DNA from 3 places in the Anaerobacillus alkaliphilus genome. Region 2 is predicted to be linked to each of the others. Evidence: riboswitches for the same ligand, from Rfam matches in the RefSeq annotation. Region 2 holds a riboswitch; each other region holds the start of a gene.
The links. A riboswitch is a leader RNA that binds a small molecule or an ion and turns the genes downstream of it on or off. The one in region 2 is predicted to bind S-adenosylmethionine.
Positions count from the first base shown of each region.

Region 1: it holds a riboswitch for S-adenosylmethionine, as region 2 does, so the genes downstream of both, DS745_RS09905 (methionine ABC transporter ATP-binding protein) here and DS745_RS13685 (homoserine dehydrogenase) in region 2, are expected to answer to the same signal.
Region 3: it holds a riboswitch for S-adenosylmethionine, as region 2 does, so the genes downstream of both, DS745_RS04210 (pyridoxal phosphate-dependent aminotransferase) here and DS745_RS13685 (homoserine dehydrogenase) in region 2, are expected to answer to the same signal.

Region 1 covers NZ_QOUX01000032.1:207,506-212,118, forward strand. Annotated here, with positions in the region: gene DS745_RS09895 (MFS transporter) at 1-1,119, shown strand, start outside; gene DS745_RS09900 (hypothetical protein) at 1,196-1,537, shown strand; SAM riboswitch class I at 1,637-1,748, shown strand; gene DS745_RS09905 (methionine ABC transporter ATP-binding protein) at 1,941-2,966, shown strand; gene DS745_RS09910 (methionine ABC transporter permease) at 2,959-3,627, shown strand; gene DS745_RS09915 (MetQ/NlpA family ABC transporter substrate-binding protein) at 3,697-4,554, shown strand.
Region 2 covers NZ_QOUX01000042.1:163,207-167,819, reverse strand. Annotated here, with positions in the region: gene DS745_RS13695 (tRNA threonylcarbamoyladenosine dehydratase) at 1-296, opposite strand, end outside; RNA gene ssrS (6S RNA) at 493-670, opposite strand; gene DS745_RS13685 (homoserine dehydrogenase) at 762-2,012, opposite strand; SAM riboswitch class I at 2,112-2,267, opposite strand; gene aspS (aspartate--tRNA ligase) at 2,455-4,242, opposite strand; gene hisS (histidine--tRNA ligase) at 4,255-4,613, opposite strand, start outside.
Region 3 covers NZ_QOUX01000001.1:745,399-750,011, forward strand. Annotated here, with positions in the region: gene DS745_RS04195 (class I SAM-dependent methyltransferase) at 1-241, shown strand, start outside; gene DS745_RS04200 (DUF421 domain-containing protein) at 437-1,102, shown strand; gene DS745_RS04205 (undecaprenyl-diphosphatase) at 1,127-1,636, shown strand; SAM riboswitch class I at 1,767-1,873, shown strand; gene DS745_RS04210 (pyridoxal phosphate-dependent aminotransferase) at 2,042-3,226, shown strand; gene DS745_RS04215 (iron-containing alcohol dehydrogenase family protein) at 3,223-4,323, shown strand; gene DS745_RS04220 (MetQ/NlpA family ABC transporter substrate-binding protein) at 4,320-4,613, shown strand, end outside.

The sequences.
Region 1 (4,613 bases), on a different contig from region 2:
AAAGTGATTGCCATGACAGCTACAGCTCAAGCCATTATGCTTCTTCCAGCGGGGATTTTAAGTGATCGCATTGGAAGGAAAAAAGTGATTTTTATTGGAGGCTTGCTATCAGCGATTGTCTTCTTATCAAGGGCAATTTTTGTTGAAGAATCGCTCCTTTTAACAGCTGCTTTTCTAAGCGGTATTTTTATGGCATTCATTCAAGTATCAACAATTCCACTCCTAGCTGAGAATTCAAATGAAAAGCAAAGAGTGCATCTATTCAGCTTTAATTTTGCGATTATGATGGTCGCTAGTGTGATTGGGAATATGTTAGGCGGAAGTTTGAGTGATGGTCTCCAAACGTTTTTATCCTTGGATGGCGTTACAAGTATCCGAATAACATTAATCATTGGAGCTTTATTTTTCTTTTCCTCCCTCATTCCAATCGTGAAGATACGGGAGCGGAAAAAAACAGTTACTGAAGTGAAAGAACGAAAATCATATTTGCATCTTTTAAAAACCAATAAGGGTGTAAAAATTATCTTACTATTTGCTGTTGCTCAATTGATTATTGGCTTCGGTTCAGGCTTAGTAATTCCGTATTTAAATCTTTACTTCACGGACCGTTTTGAGGTTAGTAAGTCGCTAGTTGGGGTCATCTTATCATTAGGGCAAGCGATGACTGCAGTAGCGATGCTGATCGGCCCACTAGTCGTTTCTCGTTTTGGTGAAGTTCGGGCCGTAGTCATTCTACAGCTATCTTCAATTCCGTTTTTGCTACTGACAGCTTTTACAGAAAATTTGTTATTTGCTGTTTTAGGCTTTTTATTCCGCCAGGCATTAATGAATGCTGGAAACCCAATTCAAATGTCGCTAATGATGCGAAGTGTTGATGACTCGATGAAAGGGCTAGCTAACTCTGTTGGACAAATGGTGTTTAGCTTAGGTTGGGCAGTCATGGGACCAGTCTCAACGGGGATAGTTATGCTTTACGGTTCCTATTATGGATATGCATATGTATTTTCAATTACGGCCGCATTATATGTAATCGGCTCTGTTTACTTCTTCTTAGTATTTAGAAATGTTGATAAGCAAAAAGTAGAGGAAGTTTCAATTACTACGAAGCCTGCTGGGTAAAATTCGAATCACACAAGGATATTCACATTGCTGTAGCGAATACAGTCTATAGGAATCTCCTTGGGGGTATATAAAGATGAAACAAGTATTAGAGTTCTTTCAACGTAGATATAAAGACTCACATCACTTACACACTTTATTTAAGGAACGGCCGTTTACGATTGTATTTGAGGTTGAAACAGAACTTTATCCAGTCACAATTCAAGCAGAAACCATACAGCTTTTGAGACATACAAGTGAAGATGTAAAAATAGACGTTTTCATTCAAGGAAAAGAAGGTGCGCTTAGGAAACTTCTTCAGGGAGAGGAACGGCTACAATACTTGAAAAAGCTGGACGAAATTACTGTTCAAGGGACATACACATCTGTTTTAAAGGCAGAAACATTTTTGTACTTAAATTGCACTTCAAGCAGTTAAAAATTGCCAAAATAAATTTTTATAATAATAATTGACAGTATTTAAACACCCGTGGTAATATTTGATCTGTTGAAAAAATATTTGAAAATAATTTAATATCTCTTATCAAGAGAGGTGGAGGGACTGGCCCGATGAAACCCGGCAACCGCTAAGTGATTATACTTAGGACTGGTGCCAATTCCTGCAGAGCTTGGGCTTTGGAAGATGAGATGGATGAACCTATCTATTAAACCTTTCTGTGCTACTGTGCAGAAAGGTTTTTCTATATGTTAAGTGTCCGCCTGAAATGGAATTTCTAGTAGAAATGTCCACGAAAGGTGCCTGGCACCCTTGACATTTTAACGCGTTAATCTAAGTAAACCGATGTGAATAATACCTATAAAACAATAAAGGGGTGAACCTTGTGATAACATTAAGCTCGTTAAAGAAAGTGTTTCAAACGAAAGATGGTCAGGTAACAGCCGTTGACAATATTAACTTAACAATTAATAAAGGTGAGATCTATGGCATTATTGGTTATTCGGGTGCAGGCAAAAGTACGCTAATCCGAACACTTAACATGTTAGAGCGACCAACTTCAGGAACGGTAGAAGTTGCAGGCAAAAATTTATCTGCGCTTAGTAAAAAAGATTTAAGATTAGCTCGCCAAGAAATCAGCATGATCTTTCAACATTTCAATTTGCTTTGGTCAAGGACGGTTCGTGAAAATATATCCTTTCCCCTTGAAATTGCTGGTGTACCAAAAGAAAAACGAAAAGAGCGAGTAGAAGAATTAGTTAAGCTTGTTGGATTGGAAGGTAGAGGAGAGTCATATCCTTCCCAACTAAGTGGTGGTCAAAAGCAGCGTGTCGGTATTGCCAGAGCGTTAGCTAACAATCCGAAAGTATTATTGTGTGACGAAGCCACATCTGCGCTCGATCCAAAGACGACAGACTCAATTTTAGATCTTCTTGTTGATATTAATGAGAAATTTGGCCTAACAATCGTTTTAATTACACATGAAATGCATGTAATCCGAAAAATTTGTCACAGAGTTGCTGTGATGGAAAACGGGAAAGTCGTTGAGGAAGGACCTGTACTTGATGTGTTCCGTCAGCCTACGCAAGAAATGACAAAAGAATTTGTTAAGCAAGTTACAGAACCAGAAGAAACAAAAGAGACGGTGAAACATCTTCTAGAACAAACAAAGACTGGTAAGGTCGTTCAACTAACGTTTGTTGGTGGCGATGCGGAGAAACCGTTAATCTCGCAAATGATCCGTTCTTTCAATATTGATATTAATATACTACAAGGGAAGATTTCACAAACACAAAATGGGCCTTACGGTGCGTTGTTCGTTCATGTCGATGGCGAGGCGAGTGAAGTAGATCGTGCGATTCAATTTGTGAAAGATAAGCAAGTAAAGGTGGAGGTGATTGGTCATGATTAACGAGTTACTTCCTAATGTGAAATGGGATCTAGTTTGGGATGCCACGAAACAAACTTTATATATGACTTCCATATCAGTAGCAGTGACGTTGGTTTTAGGAATTATTTTAGGTTTGGTGCTTTACTTAACAGACAAAGGGAACCTTTGGGAAAATAAAATGATCCATGCATTAACAGCAGCAATCGTTAATGTTTTTAGATCAATTCCGTTTATCATCTTAATTATCTTATTAATCCCTGTCACGAAAGTTCTTGTTGGAACGATGCTAGGGGCTAAGGCAGCATTGCCAGCACTTATCATTGGTGCGGCACCATTTTATGCGAGAATGGTAGAAATTGCACTGAGAGAAATTGATAAGGGTGTAGTTGAAGCGGCTCAGTCAATGGGAGCAAATCATTTTCAAATCATCTATAAGGTTTTAATTCCAGAATCGCTCCCTGCGTTAATTTCCGGTATTACGGTTACTGCGATTGCGCTTGTATCTTTTACAGCTATGGCAGGTGTCGTGGGAGCTGGTGGACTTGGTGACTTAGCATTCCTCGATGGGTTTCAACGTAGTCGTAACGATGTAACATTTGTAGCAACAATCGTAATTTTACTGATCGTCTTTGTCCTTCAATCGATAGGGGACTTTTTCAAACACGCAACAGACAAACGTTAATGAATTTCTTTTCTCATTTGGGAAAGAAGTAAACTATAAAAAAACAAAAGAAAAGGGGTACTATATAACATGAAAAAGTTAGCAGGAATTTTAAGTGCAGCATTTCTATCACTTGCATTAGTTGCTTGTGGTACAGCAGAAGAACAACCAGCTGAGCAAACACAAACAGCAGGGGAAGCAACAGGAGAAGTTGTAAAATTAGTAATCGGTGCATCAAATGTGCCACACGCTGAAGTTCTAGAGGCAGCGGCGCCAATTTTACTAGAAGAGGGAATTGAGATTGAAGTTGTACGTTTCCAAGATTATGTGTTACCAAACCAAGCGTTAGCAGGCAATGAGTTAGATGCAAACTATTTCCAACACATTCCTTATTTAACAAGACAAAACGAAGAGCATGGGTATGGTTTTGTGAATGCTGGTGGAATTCACATTGAACCAATCGGTGTTTACTCACAAAAGTGGGGTAGTCTAGAAGAGCTTCCAGAAGGTGCAGAAATTCTTATGAGTAGTGCTGTGCCGGACCATGGTCGTATCTTAGCAATGTTAGAAGAAAAGGGATTAGTTACGTTAGCTGAAGGTGTAGGAATTAATGCTACGCTAGAAGATATCATTGAAAATCCAAAGAACTTTAAGTTTAGTGCGCGTTTTGAAGCTTCATTATTACCCACAGCTTACTTAAACGGCGAAGGTGATGCAGTATTAATTAACTCAAATTTTGCACTAGGTGCTGGTATTTCTCCTGGTAAAGACTCAATCGCGCTTGAGTCAGCAGATGTAACAAACCCTTACGTGAACGTAATTGCAGTCCGCGCTGGTGATGAAAATCGTCCTGAAATTCAAAAGTTAGTTGAAGTGTTACAATCAGAAGTGATCCGTAATTTCATCTTAGAAAATTGGGGCGGCGACGTAGTACCTGCTTCTAAATAATAAGGAACAAAAAGCGAGGAAGTTAACCAATATGGCTAACTTCCTTTTTCTTAATTACG
Region 2 (4,613 bases):
ATTTTTAAAGCGATCACTTCACATTCAGGATTAATATCGGCAATTCTAGCCTTCATTAAATCAACTTTCGGCTGACCGACTGTCGATAGCAAGGCATGTACTTGGCGATTTACGTTTGTAATATCAACATCATCTTTATCGACTAACACAAGTCTCCCTACTCCAGAACGTGCAAGAGCCTCTGCAGAGAAAGAACCTACTCCTCCAATTCCTAATACAGCAACAGTACTATTTTTTAAAATGTTTAAACCATCATGACCGATGGCAAGTTCATTCCTGGAAAACTGATGTAACATGTTTATTCTCCTTCCAAATCCTATTAAATCAATAGGAAATCTACACTCACGAATAAAAATATATCATATGCTGTATAAATTGTAAATTTCCCTTTTTAAGACCTGTCTATACCCTCGGACTAGAAGTTCTGTTCCTAGCCTATGAATAAATAAAAACCTAGGAAATTTTCCTAGGTTGGTCATAAACAAAAGAAATTAGAGCCCCAAAATGCCGTAAAACACATAGTTTTGAACCTGCCTCGGCAGGTGGGTGCCTTGTTTATTTCTTAGTACTTCCTCTCGAGAAGGCTTGCACGCCAAACTAAAACTTCAGGCTCCCTTATTAAAAATGTTGGCTCAAAACTTATAGTATCCTACTAACACCTCAGGATGCTCATTTGTTGTTTTTATCATATCACGATTTTTTTTTGAATTCAAGTTTACGAGGTGAATTCCACTAAAATTTGCAAATTCGACAAATTTTGATTATAACGCTTTTAATTGCGTTTCAACGGTAAACTTTTCAACCTTTGTATTTACTCGTAAAACTGGAAAAATGTCAACGGGTTGATCAGCGCTCTTGATTGAAGGTAGTAGTTGATTTGCTGTAATTAACATTGCTACCTTTTCTTTATTTTCAAACTGAACTACTTTATCTACTCGATAGGTTACTAATTTTAGGAATTGGTAAATTTCTTTTTCATTCGCTATATCATACAAAACTAAATATTCCTTAGTATCTACATGATTTACAACCTTTCTTTTAATGGGCGTTTGTTTAAAAGTCTTGTTCTGAAGCTGGTGAAGATAATCTTCAATCATACTTGTTGCCGTTGGTTTTTTACCTGCACCTGGTCCAGAAGCAACAAAGTTCCCTAACCAATCTCCTTGCAAAAAGATTCCATTGTTCTCGTTAATAATTGAAGATAATGGATGTTTCTCCTCAACAAAAGTAGGGGAAATAGATCCCTTTACTTCATGACCATCATAATATGCTTCAGCAATGTACTTTAATTTCAACTGAAAATAGTCACCTGCTTTAAAATGCCAGGACTTTAAGTGAGACATACCAGTTCTTTGGAATTGTTCTGGTGTTGGCCACGAACCAAAACAAAGCCTACAGAGAATTTGTAACTTATATAGAGCATCATACCCCTCTACATCTGAGGTCGGATCCGCTTCTGCAAAGCCAAGTTCTTGAGCTTCTCTTAAAACACTTTCAAATGTCCGATTTCCTTCTTGTAGACTTGTGATAATATAATTGGTTGTTCCATTCAAAATTCCTGACACCTTTTCAACGGAGGTCCATTGTAGCTGACTTTTAAGCGTATTAATAATTGGAATACCACCAGCAACGGTTGCTTCAAAACCAATGAATGTTTCATACTTCTTTGCTAAACTCTCAAGTTTTGAACCATGTTTAGCTATTAGCTCCTTATTTGCTGTAATGACAGGAATTCTCTTTGTTAACAAAAACGTTACATAATCTAGTGCTGGTTGCTCCCCACCCATCGCTTCAAAAACGACATGATACTCATGCTTGAAAAAGTCATCAGCTACATCTGTTAGTAACTCATCATTAGAATTATTACTATATTTTTGTTTGTCTCTTATCAGGATTTTCTCTACAGACACGGAATCTCCTAATAGCTGTTCTAAATAACTTAACGTATCTGTAATACCCTCGTACACCCCTGAATTTACTGTACCAAACCCTAATAAGCCAATTTTGATCAACGAGACCATCTCCTTAACATTCCAAGTTGAAAATTTCCGCACGACTAATCTTACAAAATAAAAAAACCTCTCCAGATAAGGAAAGGTTTTTAACTCCTTCACTTATCTGCCAAAGCTAATAGTAGCTCTGCTGAAATTAGCACCTTGTTAAATAAGTGAAGATTGTATTTACAATCTCCCTACGGTTATCCAAAGATAACCTTAACAGGTTGCCGGGCTTCATAGGGTCAGTCCCTCCGCCTCTCTTGATAAGTATATTTATTTTTTTACAGCCATTAGTTTTTTAAATAGTAAAATTATTTCAAAGCTTCAAAATTCACGTAAAAATAATATAGCATGAAAAGAAAAAAATGTAAAACATAAAATGTTAAATTTTCTTGTTGGTTTTTTAGTGATTAACCAACCAAGTAATTCTACATTTTACGTTTTACATTCATATTAATTACGCTTCTATTTTCTCTTCTTTTTTAGGAAGCACTGATAGGTTTAGTTCTTTTAACTGTGCTTCACTAACGCCACTTGGAGCGTTTGTAAGTAAACAACTCGCACTAGCGGTTTTTGGAAATGCTATTGTATCACGTAGATTTGTTCTTCCTGCTAACAACATAATCAAACGATCTAATCCAAGTGCAATCCCACCATGTGGAGGAGTTCCGTATTCAAAGGCTTCTAGTAAAAATCCAAATTGGTTCCGTGCTTCTTCATCAGAGAAACCTAATGCTTTAAACATTGTTTCTTGTAGCCCGCGTTCATAAATACGTTGTGAACCTCCCCCAAGCTCATATCCGTTTAAAACTAAATCGTAAGCTTCTGCTCTTACTTTTTCTGGGGCAGAAGTAAGTAGCTCTTCGTCTTCTTTAACTGGTCGAGTAAATGGGTGGTGTTCAGCTACATAGCGACTAGCTTCTTCATCATACGACAATAGCGGGAACTCAGTAACCCATAGGAAATTGAATTGAGTCTTATCGATTAGTTGTAATTCCTTCGCAAACTTTAAACGTAGTGCTCCTAAGCTATCAAATACAACTTTCTTTTTATCAGCCCCAAAGAATAGAAGGTCTCCAACTTCAGCATTAAGAGCTAAGCGCATTTCCGTTTGCTCTTCTTCAGAAAGGAATTTCACAATTGGACCTTTTAAACCATCTTCCTCAACCTTCAGCCAGGCAAGTCCTTTTGCTCCATAAATTGCAACAAATTTTGCTAAGTCATCGATCTCTTTACGAGAATACTTTAAAGCTCCACCTTTCACGTTGATACCTTTGACAATTCCACCGTTCTCAATAGCTGAAGTAAACACCTTAAAGCCGCAATTTTTAACAATATGTGATAACTCGACAAGTTCCATTCCGAAACGAGTGTCTGGTTTATCTGACCCGTAACGATTCATTGCTTCATCATACGTTAATCGCTGAAAAGGAGCTTGAACATCTAATCCTTTGACTTCTTTCATAACCTTAACCATCATTTCTTCCATCATCGCCAATAAATCTTCTTTATCCATGAACGAAGTTTCAATATCGACTTGAGTAAATTCAGGCTGGCGGTCAGCTCGTAGATCCTCGTCACGGAAACATCTAACTATTTGGTAGTAACGCTCAAAGCCAGAAACCATTAATAATTGCTTAAAGATTTGAGGTGACTGTGGTAAGGCATAAAATTCCCCATGATGAACACGACTTGGAACTAAATAATCACGTGCACCTTCTGGCGTACTCTTTGTAAGCATTGGTGTTTCAACTTCTAAGAATGTATTGTTGTCTAGAAAATCACGAATTAATTTTGTTGTTTTATGACGTAACATAAATGTTTCTTGCATTTCAGGACGTCTTAAATCAAGGTAGCGATATTTAAGACGGACGTCTTCTGAAGCCGTTGTTGAGTCCTCAATTTGAAATGGTAAAGCTTTTGATTTATTAAGGACTTCAATTTTTGTTGCCAGTACTTCAACTTTTCCAGTCTTCATCTTAGGATTAACTGTCGCCTCATTTCGCGCAGAAACTGTTCCTTCGATATCGATTACATATTCGCTACGGATTTTGTCAGCAATTTCAAGTGCCTCTCTTGATGTCTCTGGTTGGAATACTACTTGTACAATACCAGAACGATCACGCAAATCAATAAAAATAACTTGACCTAGGTCACGACGAGTTTGCACCCACCCTTTCAAACGAACTTTTTCGCCTATTGTTGTTTCTAATACATCTCCACACTTATGTGTTCTTCCAATCACTACTAATACCCCCTATAAATTCATTTTCTCTAGTAAGTAATCCGTAATTTGATCCAATGCTACCTCTTGTTGTTCACCTGTAGCCATTTCTTTTACGACAACAACATTTTGCTCTAATTCACTATCTCCAATAATTAAGACATAGGTAGCTTGAAAACGATCAGCAGCTTTCATTTGAGCTTTCATTTTCTTGTCTAGATAATCCTGATCACACGAGAAACCAGCCTGTCTTAACTTAAAACTAATATTCGCTCCTGCGAGCTTTGCTTCTTCACCTAAGGCGATCACATAACAATCGATTTTTTCAGTAACAGGCAATGAAATATTTTGTACTTCTAACGCCATTAGCAGGCGTTCAATACTTAATGCAA
Region 3 (4,613 bases), on a different contig from region 2:
GGGACGGTTACTAAAATTCCATGATCACTGGTACCAAATTCGTTATGAAATATGGTCTACAGATACCGCTATCCTTGTGTATGGGTGTGGAAATATGGGGTATCGGAAACTAGAGATTCTGCCTCTAGCAGAAACTGAAAAAGCTTATTTGATAGTAGAGGAACTTTTCGGCCAATATTCAGAACAAGCAGCCGTAGGTTCATATACATCTCTAGAAGAGCGCGAGGAGTTAAGTGACTAAAATTTACAGCTACCTGCATAACGTAGGTAGTTTATTTTTGTTTTAGGGAAAAGCTCAGAAGGAGCATGGAAGAGTTTTTGATTTAGCTATCGACTTGTATAGATAACTATTTCACTCTATGCATAAAAAAAGAATTTATCAACAATCTAACATTAAAGTTAATCCAAAAATTGAATTCTTTAGAGGTTGAGAACAGTGGTAATAGAAACAACAAAATTGGTGGTGTTATTTCTTTTAGTCTTTACTGTCATGCGTCTTCTTGGTAAAACTTTACTGTCGCAATGGACAGCATACGATCTAGTCACTATTATATTTTTGTCTTATGCAGCCTTAGGCGCGGTAAAGATTAACAGCTTCTTCCATGCGGTGATTTGCATTATTAGCATAGGAACTTTGTATGTCATCATATCTAGATTAAGTTTGTTCCAAGCTTTAACGAATATTATTATTGGTGAACCCACCATTTTGATCAAGCATGGCACCATTATCCAAAAAAACCTAAAGAAAATTCGCTATTCTTTGGCTGAACTGCTTTCCATGATTCGCACTTTTGGTTATCCAGATATTAAGGATATCGAGTACGCTATTCTAGAACCAAATGGAAAAATTAGTGTAATTCCTATAAAGGAGTTACAACCGTTAACGGTTCAACATTGTCAAATCAACGTTGAATACACAGGACTGCCCTTGTCACTTATTATTGAGGGGAAAATTCAAAAAGGAAATTTGACCATAATTAACAAGGACGAAGCCTGGTTGGAAAAGCATATTGTTGAAAAGGGTTTTAAAGACATTAAGGAAATATATTATGCGTATATAAAGGATAATGAGGACTCGTTTACAATTCTTAATTATCAATAAATAGTTGAAATGGAGAAACGTCAAATGGATTACCAATTATTTAAAGCCATTAACCGACTAGCTGGTCGTAACTCAATGCTTGATAAATATATGATCGCAGTTTCAAAAAAGTATTATTTTTTATTGATTATTGTCTTAATTTACATATCATTGACAGGTTATATCGACAGAAAAGTTGTGAAGAAAGCTTTGGTGTCTTATTGCCTTTCAATATCAATAGCTTATGTATTGAATCAGTTTTTTTATAAACCACGACCATTTTTAGAACATCAGGTTAACTTACTCATTCCAGCAAAGAAAACGTCTTCTTTTCCAAGTAAGCACACGTTGTTTTTATTCGTGGTATCTTCTACACTTTTCTTCCATGACCGTATTGTAGGTTCATATCTATGGGGATTATCTGTACTAACTGGTATTTCTAGAGTGTGGCTTGGACATCACTATCCTTTTGACATTCTTGGTAGTGCAATCATTGGTAGTATGACGAGTAGTGTTGTAGAGAGATTAGAAAACGCTAAATTTTCTCTGAAATAAAAATTATCAAAAAAATATTTTCGTGTAATACCAACGATGTAAGCGGTGCCTAAAAAATATTCTTAAAAAACATTGTTGACATAGAGTGAATTTCTCTTTAATATGAGCTTATTCCAAAAATTAAATATAACTCTTATCAAGAGCGATTGAGGGACCAGGCCCGTTGAAATCCGGCAACCACCAGTAATTGGAAAGGTGCTACTTCCTGCAGAATGTGTTCATTCTGAAAGATAAGCTAATCTTATTAGGCCTCTTTCGGATGAAAGGGGCCTTTCTTAATTCGCTTTTGAAGGAAGTATAATGGCTCGGAGGGATGTTATGTTCTTAATCTTGACTAATCAGATAAGCTTACTAACATTTAAGGTTATAATCGCTCATGAGTAAGGAAGATTTAAGAGGTGTTTTATGAAACAGTTTCAACAATCAAAGACGTTGGGGAGCCTTCCAAAGCAGTTTTTTGCAAAGTTGGTTCAGAAGGTGGAGAAGGTAAAACAAGACCATGATGATGTGATTAATCTAGGTCAAGGAAATCCAGATCAACCGACACCTTTGCATATTGTTAAGGCACTTCAAGAGGCAGCCGCCAATCCTCTGTATCATAAGTATTCACCATTTCGTGGGTATGGCTTTCTCAAAGAAGCGGTCGCTACATATTACCAACGGGAGTATGATGTAGTTCTTGATCCCCACACAGAAGTGGCTGTGATGTTTGGTACGAAAACAGGATTGGTCGAAATCAGTCAATGCTTGTTAAACCAGGGAGATATCGCGTTAGTCCCAGATCCGGGTTATCCAGATTACTGGTCGGGTGTTGTCATGGCTGGTGGTGAAATGTCGTTTATGCCACTTTTGGAAGAAAACAAGTATTTGCCAGATTTTACGAAGATTACTGAAGAGACATTTGAGAAGGCCAAATTAATGTTTCTGAACTACCCCAATAATCCAACGGGTGCAGTTGCTACGAAAGAATTGTTTGAAGAAGCAATTATGCTTGGAGAAAAACATGACATTTGTATTGTTCATGACTTTGCTTACGGAGCGATTGGTTTTGATGAACAGAAACCATTGAGCTTTATGCAAGTGCCTGGAGCTAAAAATGTTGGTGTTGAGATGATGACTCTATCGAAAACCTATAATATGGCGGGCTGGCGAGTAGGGTTTGCAGTAGGGAACCCAAGTGTGATTGAGGCATTGAATTTAATTCAAGATCACTATTATTGTAGTGTGTTTGGTGGCATACAAGAAGCAGCTGCTACGGCATTACTAGAGTCGCAATCATGTGTGGATGAACTTGTTTCCCAATACGAGAGTCGTAGAAATGTCTTTATTGAAGCGCTCAGTGAAATTGGTTGGAAGGTTGAAGCACCTAAAGGTTCCTTCTTTGCTTGGTTACCTATACCACCAACGTATAGCTCAGAACAATTTGCTGATTTATTACTTGAAAAAGCTAGAGTGGTTGTTGCCCCTGGGAATGGCTTCGGACAATTTGGTGAGGGGTATGTGCGGGTTGGACTTTTGAGTGATGAAGATCAATTAAGAGAAGCTGCCCGTCGCATTGGTGAGTTAGAAATTGAATGGGGGAATGTATGATGCAAGCCATTCAAGTTCAAGCAGGCCCAAGTGTTTATCAGTGTGAAGAGGATGTTCTCTTAAGTCTAGAAGAAAAACTTCTTAAATATGGCTTTCGGAACGTTCTGGTTATCCACGGGGAAAAATCGTGGAAAGCAGTAGAACCTTATTTTCCAGCTTTCAAGGAGCTAGTAGCAACTTTTGTTCCCTACTCAGGTCATTGTTCAGAAAATGAGATTGACAGAGTTGCCGAACATCAGGCGGATGTCATAGTGGGAATTGGTGGAGGAACGGTGTTAGATCTTACGAAGGCTGTTGCTAATAAGATCGGCAAAGATGCTGTTCTCATACCAACACTTGCAGCAACTTGTGCGGCATGGACACCGCTAAGTGTAATCTACGACGATCAAGACCGTTTTGTCAGATTTGAAGTGTTTCCAAGGGCCAACTTGCTAGTTTTGATTGAACCTAGGGTACTTTTAACTTCTCCTCCTGAATACTTGAGGGCTGGGATTGCTGATACCTTAGCAAAGTGGTATGAAGCAAGAGCTCTTACGGAGCAATTGGAAACAAAGCGAGTGTCAATTGAATTAGCAGTGAATACCGCCAAGTTATGTAAGGATGTCCTTCTCGAACACGGTGCCGCAGCCATCGAGGCCTTAAATAAAGGTGTCAGCAATCATTCTTTTATCCAGGTGATTGAAACCAATATCCTGGCAGGTGGCTTAGTAGGAAGCTTGGGAGATCGTTATGGTCGAATTGCAGCCGCTCACTCGGTTCACAATGCGTTAACACAGTTTGAGGAAACCCATCATCTTTTACATGGTGAAAAGGTCGCATATGGCATACTTGTTCAATTAGCCCTTGAAAAAAGGGTGGATGAACTCGTCGAGTTACAACCTTATTATCATGAACTACAATTACCTTATCTTTTTACACACTTAAAACTTGATTTCGAGAGTCTTGAAACCAAGCAAAAAATTGCTGAATGGACATTAAAAAAAGGTGAATCCATTCATATGATGGGACAATATTTTACCGAAGAAGACATTATTTTAGCGTTAGAAACTGTAGAGGAAACTCTAAAAAAACTATTAAAAGGGAGATATTCAACATGAAAAAATTATTATTATCAGTAGTAGCATCTTTATCATTATTCGCTATGGCAGCTTGCGGTAGCTCTGACACAGCAGGCAAACCACTTTCTGAAAATCAATTAAAAATTGGGGTAACTGCTGGACCGCATGAGCAAATCATGGAAAAAGTAAAAGAAGTAGCAGCTGAAAAAGGTCTAGAAATTCAAATTGAAGTATTCACTGAGTATGTAATGCCAAATGTGGCACTTGCAGAAGGTGACCTTGATGTAAACAGCTTCCAACACAAACCATACTTAGACAACTTTAAGTCA